4 regions of the Streptomyces sp. NPDC101152 genome follow, and region 1 is predicted to be linked to each of the others. Evidence: riboswitches for the same ligand, from Rfam matches in the RefSeq annotation. Region 1 holds a riboswitch; each other region holds the start of a gene.

Region 1 (2,193 bases):
CCTGGAGTTGAGCCCGCAACGGGTGGCCGAGGTGGCCCAGGAGGCCGGGATCACCTTCTGCTTCGCCATCAAGTTCCATCCGGCGCTGCGTCATGTGGGCGCCGCGCGCGGCCAGTTGGGCATCCGCACGGTGTTCAACATCCTCGGCCCGATGACCAACCCTGCCCGGGTGCGGGCCCAGGCCGTCGGTGTGGCCGACCCGCGCATGGCACCGGTCGTCGCCGGTGTCTTCGCGGAACGCGGCAACTCCTCCCTGGTCTTCCGCGGCGACGACGGCCTCGACGAACTGACGACGACGGCCACCTCCCACGTCTGGGTCGTCCGGGACGGCAAGGTCACCGAGGAGACCTTCGACCCCCGTGACGTCGGCCTCGACCTGGTCCCCGTGGAGGCCCTGCGCGGCGGCGACCCGTCGTTCAACGCGGAGGTCGCCCGGCGGCTGCTCGACGGCGAGATGGGCCCGGTCCGCGACGCCGTGCTGCTGAACTCGGCGGCTGCCCTGGTCGCTCTCGACCCCGGCCCCGGCACCCTGGCCGAGCAGATCCGCGTCGGCATGGCGAAGGCCGCGGAGTCGATCGACTCCGGGTCGGCCAAGCGGGTCCTGGAGCGCTGGGTGGCGGCCAGCAACAAGTAGCCGAACGGCGGTCGCGGTCCCGTATTCCGGACAGGAGTTGCGGGACCGCGATCACGTCACGTACGTTCCTTCCCAGGTCATGAGTGACAGTCATGAGGCCCCGGCCGACTGTCCGGCAACCCTCCGTCCGTGGCGGGGTGCCCCGGGTGAAGACCAGGCCGTAGGCAGCGAGGTCCACGGCAAGCGCGGATCCCTCACACGCCAGGGATCCTGGTCATCGAGGGAGTCCTCCGTGAGCAAGCGAATGCGATAGGGCCGCCGAGCCCCGCCTCCGCGCACCCCTTTCCTCTCTCTTCCCGCATGCCCGCGCATGCCTTCTCACGGGAGTTCCCCATGTCTGTCTCCACCGCTGCCTCCGCCCAGGCTGTTTGTGCCCCGCTGCCCGTTCTGGGCCGGGATGTCACCGTCCCGCTCGTGACGGGCGGCGAAGTCACCTACGCGGCGCTCGACTACGCGGCCAGCGCCCCCGCCCTGCAGCGTGTCTGGGACGACGTGGCCGCCTACGCCCCGTACTACGGCAGCGTCCACCGCGGCGCCGGCTACCTCTCGCAGCTCTCCACCGACCTGTTCGAGAACGCCCGGAAGACGGTGGCCGAGTTCCTCGACTGCCGTGCCGACGACCAGCTGGTGTTCACCCGGTCGACCACCGACTCCCTCAACCTCCTCGCCCGCGCCCTCCCCGCCGACTGCCAGGTCTTCGTCTTCGAGACCGAGCACCACGCCGGCCTGCTGCCCTGGAAGGACACCCGGGTCAGCTACCTCAACGCCCCGCGCACCCCGCAGCAGGCCGTCGAGACGCTGGAGAAGGCCCTCGCCGCCCGCGACCCGTACGGCCCGGCCCTGGTCTGCGTCACCGGCGCCTCCAACGTCACCGGCGAGCTGTGGCCGGTGCGCGAGCTGGCCGCCGCCGCCCACGCGCACGGCGCCCGCATCGTCCTGGACGCCGCCCAGCTGGCTCCGCACCACCCGGTGAGCGTCCGTGACCTCGACGTCGACTGGGTCGCCTTCTCCGGCCACAAGCTGTACGCCCCCTTCGGCTCCGGCGTCCTGGCCGGCCGCGCCGACTGGCTGCGGGCAGCCGACCCCTACCTCGCGGGCGGCGGCGCCAGCCGCAAGGTCACCCGGCGCGAGGACGGGGGAGTGGACGTGGAGTGGCAGGACAGCGCGGCCCGGCACGAGGCGGGCTCCCCGAACGTCATCGGCGCCTACTCCATCGCCTCGGCCTGCAAGGCGCTGACGGAGGCCGGCTTCGACACGCTGGTCGCCCGTGAGCAGCACCTGATCGAGAAGGTCCGCGCGGGCCTGGCGGCGGTGCCGCAGGTGAAGGTGCTGTCCCTCTTCGGTGACGACGCCCCCCGGGTCGGCGTGATCTCCTTCGTCGTCGAGGGCTGGAACAGCTCCCACTTCGCCGCCGCCCTGTCCGCCGAGTACGGCATCGGCGTGCGCGACGGCCTCTTCTGCGCGCACCCCCTCGTCCGCACCCTGCTCGGCAGCGACCCGCAGACCCAGGGCGAGTGCGGCGCCCCGGAGGCCGCGCCCGGCGAGAAGTCCCTGAACGC
Region 2 (2,193 bases), on a different contig from region 1:
CGGCGGCAGGTTGCGGGTGGCCCCGCGGGCGTAGTGCCGCTCGACGTAGAACTGGATGACGGAGACGACGCTGGTCAGGATCAGGTACCAGACGGTGACGACCAGCAGCAGCGGCACGATGTCGCCGGGGTAGGTGGAGCCCATGGTCTGCGCGGAGCCGAACAGGTCGAGCAGGGAGACGTAGAAGACCAGCGAGGTGCCCTTGATCAGGCCGATGAGCTGGTTGACGTAGTTCGGGATGATCGAGCGCAGCGCCTGCGGGAAGACGATTCTCCGGAACTGGTAGCTCTTCGGCAGGCCCAGCGCCGCGGCCGCCTCGTGCTGGCCCTGGTCGACGGAGAGGATGCCGCCGCGCACCACCTCGGCCGCGTAGGCGGCCTCGTTGAGGCTGAGGCCGATGACGGCGACGACCATGTCGGTGGCGAGTTTCGACTCGTCGAAGGAGAAGAAGGCCGGCCCGAAGGGGACGCCGAGGCTCACCGTCTTGTACAGGGCGCTGAAGTTGTAGAGGAAGATCAGCACCACGATGAGCGGGATGGAGCGCAGCGCCCAGACGTAGGTCCAGCTGACCGCGCGCAGCACGGGGCTCCTCGACAGCCGGGCCAGGGCGAGCAGGATGCCGCCGAGCAGGCCCAGCACCGCACTGTAGGCGGTCACCTGAAGGGTGATCAGCAGGCCGTCGAGGATGGTGGGGCGCAGGAACCAGTAGGCCCACCGGTCCCACTGGTAGAAGGGGTTGGTCACCAGCCCGTGCACGAACTGGGCGACCAGGACCAGGACGACGGCGGTGGCGACCCAGCGTCCGGGGCGCCGCAGCGGGAGAACACGCTGGGCGGCGAGGGGCTTTGACGGCTTGTCGGCGGTGGCCGTCCCGGGAAGCGTGACGGTGGCGCCAGGGGGTTCACTCATGGTGGGCTCCGGCTGGATCGGACACCCCGGACGGCGCGGCGGCATGCGGCGGCGGATGCCATGGCGAGGTACCGGGGGCGGGAAGGACGAGGGCACACCGCGGGGGCGGTGTTCGTCAGGGGGTGCGGGGGCTGTTGGGGAGAGGTCAGCCCCGACAGCGGGCACGGCCCGATGCGGTACACACTGCGCTGTTCACACGGAGCAGATCGACGGCGCGATCGGCGACGAGGAGGTTCGGGTACGGCTGTACGCAGCCCTGCGGGCGGCTCGTGGCCGTCCTGGGAGCTGCGTACATGGCGTCACCGTCACTGTTCCGGCCCTGTGGGCCTCGCGCTTACCGAAAGGTCATCCGGTCCGGTCGTCACCTGGGGCACCCCACCGCGGTGCGAGGGTTGCCGGTCAGCTAGCCAGGGCTTGTCGCTGACGCTCATGACCGTTCTGGTTGTCAGTTAAAACAATGGCTCGAACGTATGTCAACGCCCGTCCGACAGGTGAAACGGCTAACGGGCCGCGTGGGCCGCCCAGTCCAGGATGCGGACGGCCGCGCCGGCGGCCTCCAGACCCTGGCAGCGGGCGTGGTGGCGGGCCTCGATGCCGTCGAGGTCGAGGTGGCGGAGAAAGGCCGGGTGGGCGGTCAGCCGGCGGGCGTAGGCCCACAGGGTGGGGTGGTCGGCGATGCGCTGGACGGCGGCGGCGTCGAGGTGGTGGCGGTGCACGGTGTCGAGGTGCACCAGGGCGACCCACAACTGGACGTCGGCGGCGGTGACTTCGTCGCGGATCAGGTAGGTGCGGCCGACGAGCCAGCGGTCGAGGGCGCCGAGGGTTTCCAGCAGGGTGCCCAGTGCCAGGTCACGTCCCACCGGCTGCCCGCCGGCCGAACCGGCCTGCTGCGCGGCCTGTTCGATCCCCTCCGCGCACATCCGCTCCACGGCCTCGATCTCCGGCTCCGCGGCGCGCGGATGGAGCGGGAGCCGGCCGCCGCCGAAGCGGTGGGCGAGGTCGCGCACGATGTCGGGGGCGTGGGTGCTGACGATCCGTCCGGACCAGTCGTCGCTGAGCACCGGTGCGAGGGCCGGGCCGGTGTAGCGGTGGGCGCTCGCCTCGTACAGCGGGCGCAGCGCCGAGTGGCCGCCCTCGCCACAGTCGGGCACGGCGGGCAGATGGGTGACCGGACAGACGGCGTCCAGACGGAGCAGGCTGTGGGTGACGGCGATGCGCAGGCCGTCGGGACAGGCGGTCGACAGATGGAGGCGGTAGCGGCCGGGAACGGCGTAGTGGCCGCTG
Region 3 (2,193 bases), on a different contig from region 1:
GGCACGACGAGCTGGTCGGGGAGCTGCCAGCCGAGCTGCTCGCAGATCTCGTACGCCAGGGTCTTGGAGCCCTCCGCGTAGTAGGGCCGCAGGTTGACGTTGACGAAGCCCCAGCCCTCGCCGGCCGGGTCGCCGATCAGCTCGGAGCAGAAACGGTTCACGTCGTCGTAGTTGCCCTCGATGCCGACGAGCTCGCCGCCGTAGACCGCGGCCATGACGACCTTGCCCTGCTCCAGGTCGTGCGGGATGAACACGCAGGAGCGGAAGCCGGCGCGGGCGGCGGCGGCGCCGACGGCACCGGCGAGGTTGCCGGTGGAGGAGCAGGAGAGGGTGGTGAAGCCGAAGACCCGGGCGGCCTCGATGGCCTGGGCGACGACCCGGTCCTTGAAGGAGTGCGTCGGGTTGCCGGAGTCGTCCTTCACGAAGAGCTTGCCGGCGTCGACGCCGAGCTCGCGGGCCAGGTTGTCGGCCTGCACGAGCTTGGTCCAGCCGGGGTTGATGTTCGGCTTGCTCGCCACGTCCGCCGGGACGGGCAGCAGCGGGGCGTAGCGCCAGATGTTCGCGGGACCCGCCTCGATCTGCTTGCGGAGCTCCTCGGCGTCGTAGCCCGAGAAGTCGTACGCGATCTCCAGCGGGCCGAAACACTCCTCGCAGGCGAAGACCGGGCCGAGGGGCACCCGGTGGCCGCATTCGCGGCAGCTGAGCGCCGCGGCGGGGCCGAGGTCGACGGTGGTGGTGTCGGTGGTGCTTGCAACAGTCTGCGCAGCCATGTGAGGCGAGGCCCTTTCTCCTCATCTTCCTCACGACGCATCTCGCCGTGAGACGGATTTGGCACCTTCCCTAGCCGGGAGCCTCGCGTGATGATCAACATTGATCCACGAGACCGGCTGGAGGGTTGCCGGGGCTTCATCGGGCCGTATCCCTCTGCCCCTCTGGATGAGCGGTATTCGGTTGTACGTTCAACGACCTCGGACATGCGATGGTCACCGACGTTGCTCAAGACTGTAACCGAAGGCCAGGACAGTTGAGATAGTCGTCCGAACCGCGAGACAAACGTGAGGAGCCGCCAACGTGCTGGAGGAAGTCGAGCGCTGGCTGAGCACCCGCTCCTGGTCCGTCACCGACCGCCCGCTCCACCAGATCCTGGCCGCCAAGCAGCGCACGGGCCAGACGGTGTCCGTCGTGCTGCCCGCGCTGAACGAGGAGGAGACGGTCGGCGACATCGTCGCGATCATCCGTCATGACCTGATGCAGCAGGTCCCCCTGGTCGACGAGATCGTCGTCGTCGACTCGGGCTCCACCGACCGCACGTCCGCGGTCGCCTCGTCGGCGGGTGCGCGGGTCGTCCACCGCGACGAGATCCTGCCCCGCCTCCCGGCCGTCCCCGGCAAGGGCGAGGTGCTGTGGCGCTCCCTGCTGGTCACGAGCGGAGACATCGTCTGCTTCATCGACGCCGACCTGAAGGAGTTCTCCTCCGACTTCGTGTCGGGGATCGTCGGTCCGCTGCTCACCGACCCGGGGATCGACCTGGTCAAGGGCATGTACGACCGTCCGCTCGCCGGCGCGACCGGCCAGGGCGGCCGGGTCACCGAGCTGATGGCGCGCCCGCTGCTGAACATGCACTGGCCGCAGCTGGCCGGTTTCGTGCAGCCGCTCGGCGGCGAGTACGCGGCCCGCCGCAGCCTGCTGGAACAGCTCCCCTTCCCCGTCGGGTACGGCGTGGAGCTGGGCATGCTGGTCGACGCCCTGCACCTGGTGGGCCTCGACGCCCTCGCCCAGGTCGACGTCGGGGTGCGAAAGCACCGGCACCAGGACGGGCAGGCGCTGGGCCGCATGGCCGCCGCCATCTACCGTACGGCGCAGCTCCGGCTGGCCCGCGGGCACCTCATCCGCCCCTCGCTCACCCAGTTCGAGCGCGGCGAGGACGGCTTCGAGCCGCGCACCTATTCGGTGGACACGGAGGAGCGGCCACCCATGGCGGAGATCGCGGAGTACGCGGAGCGCAAGGCCGCGTAACGGGCCGGAGCGGTCCGTATACAGGACGGGGCCGTGATCCGGCCATACGTTTGAGTGTTTCCGGGCCGGGCTAGGTTGAGGCGTATGGCTTCCACGCACGGCGATCATCAGGTGCTGGTCGCGTCCAACCGCGGCCCGGTCTCGTACGAGGTTCAGGAGGACGGCTCGCTGGCCGCG
Region 4 (2,193 bases), on a different contig from region 1:
TCGCCCGCGCCGGACATCCGCCGCCGGCCCTGGTCCGCCCCGACGGCACCGTGCACTTCCCGGCGCACGAGGCCGACCCGCCGCTGGGCGCGGCGGAACCGCCGTTCGAGACGGCCGAGTTGGAGGTGCCCGAGGGCAGTCTGCTGGTGCTGTACACGGACGGTCTGGTCGAGTCGGCGAAGCGGGAGATCGACGAGGGGATGGCGGAGCTGGCACGGTTGCTGGGCACGGCCCACGCGGACGGCACCGGCGCGGATCTCGAGCGGCTGTGCGACACGCTGACGGCCGGTCTGCTGCCCACCGGTCAGCAGGCGGCCGACGACGCGGCGTTCCTCGTCGCCCGCCTGCACGCCCTGGCCGAGGACCGGGTGGCGTCCTGGCCGCTGCCCCTGGACCCGAAGGCGGCCGGCCGGGCCCGCGGGCATGTGCGCGAGCAACTGGCCGCCTGGGACCTCGACGGCCTGACCGCCACCACCGAACTGCTGGCCAGCGAGCTCGTCGGCAACGTCGTGCGGCACGCCAGGGGCCCGGTCCGGTTGCGGCTGCTGTACGGCGCGGGGCTGGTGTGCGAGGTGTACGACGGCAGCCAGACGATGCCCCGGATCCGCCGCGCGACGGAGACCGACGAGGGCGGCCGGGGACTGCAGCTGATCTCGGCGCTCTCCGCGCGGTGGGGCGCCCGCTACACACCGACCGGCAAGTGCATCTGGGCCGAGCAGGCGCTGCCCGACGGCAGCGAGGAAGAAGGCGCCGACGCACTGGAGTTGATGTTCTCGGGCGGGCTCGACGAGGACTGGGAGGCCCTGATCTGAGCACGGCCGTCCCACCCTCGGCAGGGACGTGATTGACGGACAGCGGTCTGGCTCCGTATGGCCGTGACCGGCATCGAGTGTCAGCGTCAAGCCCTGGCTCGCCGACCGGCAACCCTCCCGACGCGGTGGGATGCTCCAGGTGAAAGCCCGGCAGAGTCGCCGACTCTGCAAGCGCGTCGCCCCATGACCCGGGGCCGAGAACGCAGGCCGGTGTGCGACAGAGCAGCGACCTGAGCACCTCCGTCGCGGCCGCCGTGTTCTTCTCCCGGTTCTCGCGCCGGCGCCACATCGATCTGCAGCGGTTCGCCGGCTGTCTGTGTAGCCGCTGACCCTTTTCCCGCCGTCCTGACGTCATCCGCCGTCGGCGGCAGTGCCTTCGCGCACCGGCGTCACCTCCGGCACCCTTCTTCCCCTCCTTCAACGCACGTTGTTCGCCCGCACGTCCGTGGCCCCTACTGACACGTGCCCGGGCGCTGGACGGCGAATGGGCCCGGCAGCGATGACCGACGAACAGGAAAGCGGTGCGGACGTGACCGCAGCACTGCTGGAGATCCGTGGCCTGACGGTGTCGTACGGCACCCGTGGGGGCCGCGTGCAGGCCGTGCGGGGCGTGGACCTGGACGTGTGCCCGGGTGAAGTGACCGCGGTGGTCGGCGAGTCGGGGTCCGGCAAGAGCACGACCGCGCACGCGATCACCCGGCTGCTCGCGGCCAACGGCCGGATCGACGCGGGCTCGGTGCGCTTCGGCCGGCACGAGCTGACCGAGCTGACCGAGCTGACCGAGGCGGAGCTGCGCACGGTGCGCGGGGCACGGATCGGTCTGGTCCCGCAGGAGCCGACAGTGTCGCTCAACCCGGTCAAGCGCATCGGGGAGCAGGTCGCCGAGGTGCCGCGCATCCACGGTCTGGCGAGCCGCCGTTCCGCGCCCACGGAGGCGATCGCGGTCCTCGAGCAGGCCGGGCTGCCCGATCCGGCGACCCGGGTCCGGCAGTACCCGCACGAACTGTCCGGCGGGATGCGGCAGCGCGCCCTGATCGCCATCGCGGTCGCCGCGAATCCGGAGGTGATCATCGCCGACGAGCCGACCAGCGCGCTCGACGTCACCGTGCAGCGGGTCATCCTCGACCATCTCCGGTCGCTGACCGAGGAGTTGGGCACGGCGATCCTGCTGGTCACCCATGATCTGGGGGTCGCGGCCGACCGGGCGCAGCGGCTGGTGGTCATGTCACAGGGGCAGGTCGTCGAGTCCGGTCCGACCAGGGACGTCCTGGACGACCCACAACACGCCTGCACACGGCAGCTGTTGGCCAACGCGCGGCGCACCGAGTGGACCTGCCCTGACGCCGGCGCCGAGAGTGCCGGCGGGCGGCGCGGCACAATG

Evidence for each region. Region 1 has a riboswitch for S-adenosylmethionine ahead of ACIRVK_RS18235 (aminotransferase class V-fold PLP-dependent enzyme). Riboswitches for the same ligand answer to the same signal wherever they lie in the genome.
Region 2: another riboswitch for S-adenosylmethionine. It lies ahead of ACIRVK_RS10615 (amino acid ABC transporter permease); the one in region 1 lies ahead of ACIRVK_RS18235 (aminotransferase class V-fold PLP-dependent enzyme).
Region 3: another riboswitch for S-adenosylmethionine. It lies ahead of thrC (threonine synthase); the one in region 1 lies ahead of ACIRVK_RS18235 (aminotransferase class V-fold PLP-dependent enzyme).
Region 4: another riboswitch for S-adenosylmethionine. It lies ahead of ACIRVK_RS36950 (putative leader peptide); the one in region 1 lies ahead of ACIRVK_RS18235 (aminotransferase class V-fold PLP-dependent enzyme).

Annotation. Positions count from the first base shown of each region.
Region 1 is NZ_JBIWPO010000012.1:58,759-60,951, forward strand. It holds gene trpD (anthranilate phosphoribosyltransferase) at 1-634, shown strand, start outside; SAM riboswitch class IV at 710-826, shown strand; gene ACIRVK_RS18235 (aminotransferase class V-fold PLP-dependent enzyme) at 968-2,193, shown strand, end outside.
Region 2 is NZ_JBIWPO010000006.1:190,556-192,748, forward strand. It holds gene ACIRVK_RS10615 (amino acid ABC transporter permease) at 1-909, opposite strand, end outside; SAM riboswitch class IV at 1,235-1,344, opposite strand; gene ACIRVK_RS10620 (glutathione S-transferase C-terminal domain-containing protein) at 1,410-2,193, opposite strand, start outside.
Region 3 is NZ_JBIWPO010000052.1:16,081-18,273, reverse strand. It holds gene thrC (threonine synthase) at 1-770, opposite strand, end outside; SAM riboswitch class I at 789-943, opposite strand; gene ACIRVK_RS37985 (glucosyl-3-phosphoglycerate synthase) at 1,072-2,016, shown strand; gene ACIRVK_RS37980 (trehalose-6-phosphate synthase) at 2,101-2,193, shown strand, end outside.
Region 4 is NZ_JBIWPO010000048.1:25,692-27,884, reverse strand. It holds gene ACIRVK_RS36955 (SpoIIE family protein phosphatase) at 1-812, shown strand, start outside; SAM riboswitch class IV at 882-992, shown strand; gene ACIRVK_RS36950 (putative leader peptide) at 1,025-1,141, shown strand; partial or broken gene ACIRVK_RS36945 (ABC transporter ATP-binding protein) at 1,297-2,127, shown strand.